Regions from separate parts of the Saccharopolyspora mangrovi genome, predicted to be linked through region 2. Evidence: riboswitches for the same ligand, from Rfam matches in the RefSeq annotation. Region 2 holds a riboswitch; the other holds the start of a gene.
The links. A riboswitch is a leader RNA that binds a small molecule or an ion and turns the genes downstream of it on or off. The one in region 2 is predicted to bind cobalamin.

Region 1 (3,775 bases), on a different contig from region 2:
CGCTCGTCGCGCTGGCCGGCGGAGCGTTCGTGGCCATCGCCGTGCTCGGCATCGCCTTCCCGATCGTCATCGCCGTCGCCGGCCTGATCGGCTGGCTCTTGGCCCGGTTCGCTCCGCACATCATGAACCGCGCCGAGAGCAACGGCGCCGATGACGGTGCGGCACCGTTGATGTCCGACGACGCCCTGCACCACGAGACCCCTTCGCTGCGCCGCGGGCTGCAGATCCTGGCTGTCGGCCTGATTGCCTGGGCGCTGCCGGTCGCAGCGGTCGCCCTGTTCACCGGTGCGGGCAGCGTGTTCACCACGCAAGGGGTGTTCTTCTCCGGCACGGCCCTGGTCACCTTCGGTGGCGCCTACGCCGTGCTGGCCTTCGTCGCGCAGCGCGCCGTGGAGGTCTACGGCTGGCTGTCGGCGTCGGACATGGTGCGGGGCCTGGCGTTGGCCGAGACGACGCCGGGACCGCTGATCATGGTGGTGCAGTTCGTCGCCTTCCTCGGCGCCTACAACAACCCGGGGACGCTCAACCCGTGGGTCGCCGCCGTGCTGGGCGCGCTGCTGACGACGTGGGTGACGTTCGTGCCGTGCTTCCTGTTCATCCTGCTGGGCGCCCCGCACGTCGAACGCCTCCGCCACAACCACGCGCTGTCGGCTGCGCTGACCGGCATCACCGCTGCTGTGGTCGGTGTGATCGCCAACCTCGCCCTGTACTTCGCAGGCCACACCCTGTTCGCCGGTACGCATCTCCAGCGAGTCGGGCCCCTGGCGCTGAACCTGCCCGATCTGGCCAGCGTGCGACCCGTCGCAGCCGCCATCACCGCGATCGCTCTCGTGCTCGTGTTCGCCCTGCGCTGGCCGATGCTGCGGGTGTTGGGGATCTGCGCCGGACTCGGCGCCGCAGCAGCCCTCGTCGGGCTACCGGTGTCCTGATCGGTTGAGGCTCACCCGCGTTGGTTCCGCCTGGATCGGGGTGCGTTGTGGAGCACGCACTCGGTGCAATACCCGGCGTTGGCGCGCCACAGCTGGCAGCAAGTCCGGCGCCGGGAGTGCAGACCCCGTGGTGTGGCGCTGAGGTCGAGCAGGTCCTCGCGTCCGGTGGCGCCGCGCAGCTCGACGGCGGTGTCGAAGACGTTCCCGCCGGCTCCGTCGATGGCCATGCGCCGGAGCACTTCACCGATCAAGCCGACCGCGTTTCCCCAGTACTGGTCGCTGCCGGGTGGCGGGCCGTCCAGGGAGGCCAGCCCTTCGGTGAGGGGTGAGAGGAATTCGGAAACGGTGGCCCACCAGGCGTGTTGAGTGCTCCGGGAATCGAGGGCGAGTCCTAGCAACATTCCCCGATCGTCGAGCGCGGCGTGTGCGGTGGTCAGCGAGGGGATGGGCAGACCCAGGTGGTGTTCGGGAACCGTCGCGCACAACGCGAGCCAGGACGCGCGGAAGGCGACGAGAACGGTTGCCGCCCGGTGGTGGTGAAAACCGCCCAGCCGCTGCCATTCCCGCACGTTGCAGGACAGCAGGCCCGAAAGCGGACGGCAGAACTCCGGCCACGGCACGAGTTTCGCAGGCTGCTCGGGTGCCCGAGCGAGCGATCGGGTGCAGCGGGCGAGCAGGCGAGCGGTCGAATCGTCCACGAGGCCATTGCACCTGAACGCCGGCGTGCGCGAGCCGCGCGGTGACGTTCGTCGCTGGATCGGCTGTTGTGCCCGCCCCGATCTCCCTCTACCGTTCCGGATGCCGCAGTGCACGGGAAGCCGGTGGAAATCCGGCGTGGTCCTCGCCACTGTGACCGGGAAGCGACCCCGACAACGCCACTGGACGCCGGCAGGTGACTGGGAAGGCCAGGGGAAGCGTCGATCCGGAAGCCAGGAGACCGGCTGCGGCACGCACCGAGTTCCACGAGAGATGGAAAGAGGATTCGACATGACCGCTCCTGCGCTGTCCGCTGCCGCACCGCGGATCCACGTTCCGGCCTGGGCTTGGGCGCTCGCCGCGTTCGCCCTGGTGGGCTTGTACGTCGTGTTGCAGGACAACGGCCTCCTGCTCGCGCAGGCCGCCGATGTCGTGCACGAGTTCACCCACGACGGCAGGCACGCCCTCGGCGTTCCGTGCCACTGAGCGGGGGTGTGATGAGCTCGCCGTTCAACGCGGTCCTCCGGCGCGGTCTGCTCGCGGGTGCGTTCGCCGGTCTGACCGCAGCGCTGATGTCAATGCTGCTGGTGCAAGCCCCGCTCCAGGCATCGCTGGGGATCGAGGAAGCGCGCTCGCACGCCTCGGGCGAGCACGCGCACGAGGAGATGTTCTCCCGGCCTGTCCAGGTGGTCGGCGGCATGGTCGCCGCCGTGCTGGTGGGCGTGGCCATCGGTGTGATCTTCGCGGTGGTGTTCGCCAGCGTCCGGCATCGGATGACCGCGCGCACCGACTTCGGGCGCAGCCTGCAGCTGACCGCGGTGGGATTCTTCGCGGTGTCGCTGCTGCCCGCGGTGAAGTACCCGGCGAACCCGCCCGGTGTCGGTGAGACCGAGTCGGTGTCGGGCCGCACGCTGGCGTACTTCTCGTTCATCGCCGCAGGGATCGTGATCGTGCTCGCAGCCCATCACCTGCGCGGCTACTTGGCCGCGCGCGGGTGGAGTCCGAGCTCGTCGGTCACCGCCACCGCGGCAGCGACGGTAGTCCTCACCGGCGTTGCGCTGTGGGCCTGGCCTGCCAACCCCGATCCGATACCGGCCGACGTTCCCGCCGCGTTGTTGTGGCAGTTCCGGCTCGCGTCACTCGCGGAACTCGCCGGCATGTGGGCGGCGCTCGGCTTCTCCTTCGGCCTGCTCAACGAACCCAACCGCACCGAAGCACCGACGGAGGCGTTGGCGACCTAGCACCGACGTCACGAGACGGATGCTGAGGGAAGCAGAGCGGTGGTTCGCGCAGGCGCCATCGACCACGTGGGATCGCCGCGGCAGAGGGATGCGGTGGGAAGGTTGCGGTGGAGCTGACGCTGGTCGGGCAGGCCGTGGGCATGTTCGCGGTGACCAACATCGATGACGTCGTGATCCTGGCGCTGTTCTTCGGCCAAGCCGCTGGTCACCCTGCGGGTGCTGTGCGGGTGGTGGCCGGGCAGTATCTGGGCTTCGGCGCGATTCTGGCCGCGGCGGTCGTCGGTGCGCTCGGCGCCGGTCTGCTGCCCGAGGCGGCTCTCCCGTACCTCGGGTTGCTTCCGCTGCTGTTGGGTATCCGCGCCGGGTGGTCGGTGTGGCGCGAGCACCAGAACGGGGATGAGGGAGAGATCCCGAGCGCGGGCGAGGGCCCGAAGATGTGGGCGGTCGCCGCGGTGACGTTGGCCAACGGCGGAGACAACATCGGGGTCTACGTCCCGGTTTTCGCCACCGTCGGCTCAGGCGGGCTGGCCGTGTTCGCGGTCGTGTTCCTGCTTCTGGTAGCCGTGTGGTGTGCCGCAGGACGGTACTTCGCCACCCGTCCCGTGATCGCTCGCTCCCTGTCGCGCTGGGGTCACATCGTGCTGCCCGTGGTCCTGATCGGCATCGGCCTGGTGATCCTGATCGAAGATGGAGCGTTCGGGCTGTGAGACGTGGGGGCCGGTTATGCCACAACCAGTCCTCGCTGCTGATGCCCGGCGACCATTCCCCACGGCCATACGTTCGGCAGAAGTGCCCCGGAGGAAACCTTCGGGGCACTTCGACTCGTCCCGCGCGCGTCGTTTCTTGAACTGCTTGAACGATTGAGTCCCCGGGGGCTCGTGCTAGCTTTCTTGCGCGTATTCGCAGGCG
Region 2 (3,775 bases):
AGCCTGACGACGGTCGGGGGACGTGCGGAGGGACGCGAGATGGACAGGCTCAACGGCAAGCGCGTGCTCGTCACGGGCGGCGCTTCGGGCATCGGCCAGGCGGGCGTGCTGCGCCTGCTCGACGAGGGCGCTCGGGTGCTGACCACCGACGTCGACGAGACCGGGCTCAAGGAGACCGCGCGGCGCGCCGCCGAGGCCGGCACCTGCGACCGGCTGGGGACCCTGCCGCTGGACATCTCCGACGAGGACGCCGTCGACGCCACCGTCCCGGCCGCCGCCGAGCAGCTGGGCGGGCTGGACGTGCTGGTCAACGCGGCCGGAACGCTGCAGGCCACGCGCACCCACGAGTGCTCGCTGGAGCTGTGGAACCGGATCCTCGCGGTCAACCTCACCGGCACGTTCCTGGTCACCCGCGCCGCGTTACCGGCACTGCTGGAGACCGGCGGCGGCGTGGTGATCAACTTCAGCTCGACCTCGGCGAACTTCGCCCACCCCTACATGGCGGCGTACGCGGCCAGCAAGGGCGGCATCCAGTCGTTCACCCACAGCATCGCCCTCGAGTACGCCAAGCAGGGGCTGCGCGCGGTTTCCCTGGTGCCGGGCGGGATTCGCAGCGGCATCACCGAGACCACCGCCGACAAGCTGCCCGCCGACACCGACTGGGACTTGTTCACCAAGCTCTCCCCCGCGCTGGGCAGCGGCTTCGCCCCGCCCGAGCACGTGGCCGGCGTGATCGCGATGCTGGCCTCCGACGACGGCGCCTTCATCACCGGAACCGAGATCCGCATCGACGGCGGCACCCACCAGTAGTCCACAGTGGATTCCGACGCGCGGTCTTGACCGCGGTGGTTTCCTGGTCGAAGCAGCGCACGACTGGGGTGGGCGAACACCGAACTGGACATGTTCGGGTTCCTGGACCAGCTCGGCCCCTACAAGGGGCTGCCCGAGTCGACCGCGCCGAACCCGCTGTCGGACCTGTGGACGGCGGGCACGCTGCTCACCGTCCCGGACGGGCGCGGCACCCAGTTCGGCCCGATCCCGACGGTCTCACCCGGCGCCGGTCGGGCCGAGATCGACGCGTTCGTCGCCGACCGGCTGGCCGAGGGCTCGGACTACATCAAGGTGATCCGCGAGGACGGCAGCCTCTACGGCGACGAGCGGATGCCCACGCTCACCCGAGAGCAGGTCGCGCTGGCCGTGGAGGCCGCGCACCGGCGGGGTGCGCGCTGCGTCGTGCACACCACCACGCGGCGCGACGCCGGGGCCGCGCTGGCCGCCGGAGCCGACGGCCTGGCCCACGTTCCCGGCGACCCGATCAGCGAGCAGACCCTCGACATCGCCGCGCGCAGCGGCGCCTTCGTCACCGCCACGCTGAGCGTGTTCAACGGCATCGGCTGCGCGGGTGAAGCCGGGCGGGTGCTCAACGACCCGTTGATCGCGCCGCACCTCTCGCAGGAGCAGCGAGACGGGCTGCGGGTCGACGGAATCACCTGCATGCCCACCGCGCCGCCGCGGCCAACGTCGGCGCCCTGCACCGGGCGGGCGTGACGATCCTGGCGGGCACCGACCTCGGCAATCCCGGTGTGGCGCGGGGTGCGAGCCTGCTCTCCGAGATCGGCCTGCTCGCCGAGGCGGGCCTGCCTCCGGTCGCCGCCCTGCGCGCGGCCACCGGCGCACCGGCCGAGCGCTTCGGCCTGACCGATCGAGGTGTGCTCGAGCCCGGCAGGCGCGCGGACCTGCTGCTGGTCAACGGCGACGCCACCCGCGATGTGCGGGCGGTCCGGGACATCGATGTGATCTGGCGCAACGGCCGCCGGATCGACCGCACCCCTGCCGGTTAGACTCGGTCGCGAGCCGGTCGTGCCACGTGTGGCCGATGGGAATCCGGTCGGAAGCCGGAGCTGACGCGCAGCGGTAGGGGTGACGGGCGAGCCCGAGCCACTGGATCGCACTCGATCCGGGAAGGCGGTTCGCCCGGTGGGGCCCGAGCCCGAAGACCTGCCGGCTCCCCGGTTCCGCACCCGGTTCCGGGAATTCGGCCGACCAGGTCTCGCGCATGGGCCTGGGGTGAGGATTTCCGCACGACGTGTTCTTACGCTGGACGCGCACGGGCCTGATGCTGCTCTGCGCCACCGCACTCGCCGCCTGCTCCGCACCTGCCACGGAGTCCGCTCCCCCTCGGGTGTCGTTCCCCAACTGCGACGGGCAGGTCTCGGTGTCCGAGCCGCCCGAGCGGGCGGTGAGCCTGAACCAGTCGACCACCGAGATCATGCTGTCGCTGGGACTGGCCGACCGGATGGTGGGCACCGCGACCTGGACCGATCCGGTCGACCCGGCGCTGGCCGCCGAAAACGCGAGGGTGCCCAAGCTCTCCGACAAGAACCCGTCGTTCGAATCGGTGCTGGCCACCGAACCGGACGTGGTGCTGGGCGCCTACCGGGCGGTGTTCACCGACGAGGGCGTGGCCGCGCGGGAGCGCTTCGCCGAGCTCGGCGTGCCGACCTACCTCTCCCCGTCCAACTGCCTGCCGGAGGAAGCGCCTTTGGGCGATCCGGTCGAGCTCGACGACATCTACCGCGAGGTGCGCGAGATCGCGACGCTCTTCGACGTCGAAGAGCGCGGTGAAGCGCTGGTCGCGCAGCTGCAGCAGCGGGTCGCCGCCGCCCAGCGCAAGGCACCGTCCATCAAGGACACCTCGGTGCTGTTCTGGTTCGCGCGCACCGAATCGCCCTACATGGCCGGGTCCACCGGGTCGCCGGCGATCATGACCCGCGCGCTGGGGGTGCGCAACGCCTACGACGACGTGCGGTCGATGTGGCCGCAGGTCTCGTGGGAGGACGTGCTCGCCCGCGACCCGGACCTGCTGGTGCTCGGCGACCTGACCCGCGACGGCGAGGGCGATTCCCTCGCGGCCAAGCAGCAGTTCCTGCGCACCGACCCCGCGATGTCGCAGCTTCCCGCCGTGCGCGTGGGCCGGTGGATGAGCATGACCGGCACCGAGATGAACGTCAGCCTGCGCACCATCACCGGCATCGAGCGGCTGGCCGACCGGCTCGCCGAGCTGGAGCGCAGGTGAGGACCGGTCGCCTGCCGGCCCCGCTGATCGTGCTGGCAGGGATCCCGGCGCTGCTGCTGTCGATGGCCGTGGCCGTCACCCTCGGCCCGGCTCCGCTGTCGGTCGCCGACGTCGCCGGAGTGGTGGGCGCGCGGCTCGGGCTCGGCGAGACCGACGTGTCGACGATCGGCCAGGGGATCGTGTGGCAGCTGCGATTGCCGCGCGCGGCGCTCGCGGCGATCTGCGGTGCGGGGCTGGGGATGTGCGGCGCGGTGCTGCAGTCGTTGCTGCGCAACCCGCTCGCCGATCCGTTCCTGCTGGGCGTGTCGGCCGGCGCCTCGACCGGTGCGGTGCTGGTGGTGATCCTCGGGCTCGGAGCCGGTGCGCTCGGCCTGACCGCCGGTGCGTTCGCCGGGGCGCTGGTGGCCTTCGCGCTGGTGATGACGCTGGGCGCGCTGGCGGGCGGGACCACCACGCACCTGGTGCTGGCCGGAGTGGCGGGCACGCAGCTGTTCTCGGCGCTGACGTCGTTCGTGATGATCACCTCGGCCGATGCCGAGCAGACCCGGGGCGTGCTGTTCTGGCTGCTCGGCTCGCTGTCGGGTGCGCGGTGGAACGACGTGGCGGTCTCGGGCGCGGTGTGCGCGGTCTGCCTGCTGCTGTGCCTGGCGCGCGCCGGTGCGCTGGACGCCTTCGCGCTGGGCCAGGAAACGGCCGCGG

Region 1: it holds a riboswitch for cobalamin, as region 2 does, so the genes downstream of both, R4I43_RS03130 (CbtB domain-containing protein) here and R4I43_RS32795 (ABC transporter substrate-binding protein) in region 2, are expected to answer to the same signal.

Annotation. Positions count from the first base shown of each region.
Region 1 covers NZ_JAWLNX010000002.1:108,337-112,111, reverse strand. The annotation lists gene chrA (chromate efflux transporter) at 1-929, shown strand, start outside; gene R4I43_RS03135 (hypothetical protein) at 941-1,627, opposite strand; cobalamin riboswitch at 1,717-1,889, shown strand; gene R4I43_RS03130 (CbtB domain-containing protein) at 1,917-2,111, shown strand; gene R4I43_RS03125 (CbtA family protein) at 2,123-2,866, shown strand; gene R4I43_RS03120 (cadmium resistance transporter) at 2,974-3,573, shown strand; gene R4I43_RS03115 (hypothetical protein) at 3,748-3,775, opposite strand, start outside.
Region 2 covers NZ_JAWLNX010000039.1:6,169-9,943, reverse strand. The annotation lists gene R4I43_RS32810 (SDR family NAD(P)-dependent oxidoreductase) at 40-810, shown strand; gene R4I43_RS32805 (amidohydrolase family protein) at 901-1,548, shown strand; partial or broken gene R4I43_RS32800 (amidohydrolase family protein) at 1,485-1,841, shown strand; cobalamin riboswitch at 1,839-2,020, shown strand; gene R4I43_RS32795 (ABC transporter substrate-binding protein) at 2,087-3,076, shown strand; gene R4I43_RS32790 (FecCD family ABC transporter permease) at 3,073-3,775, shown strand, end outside.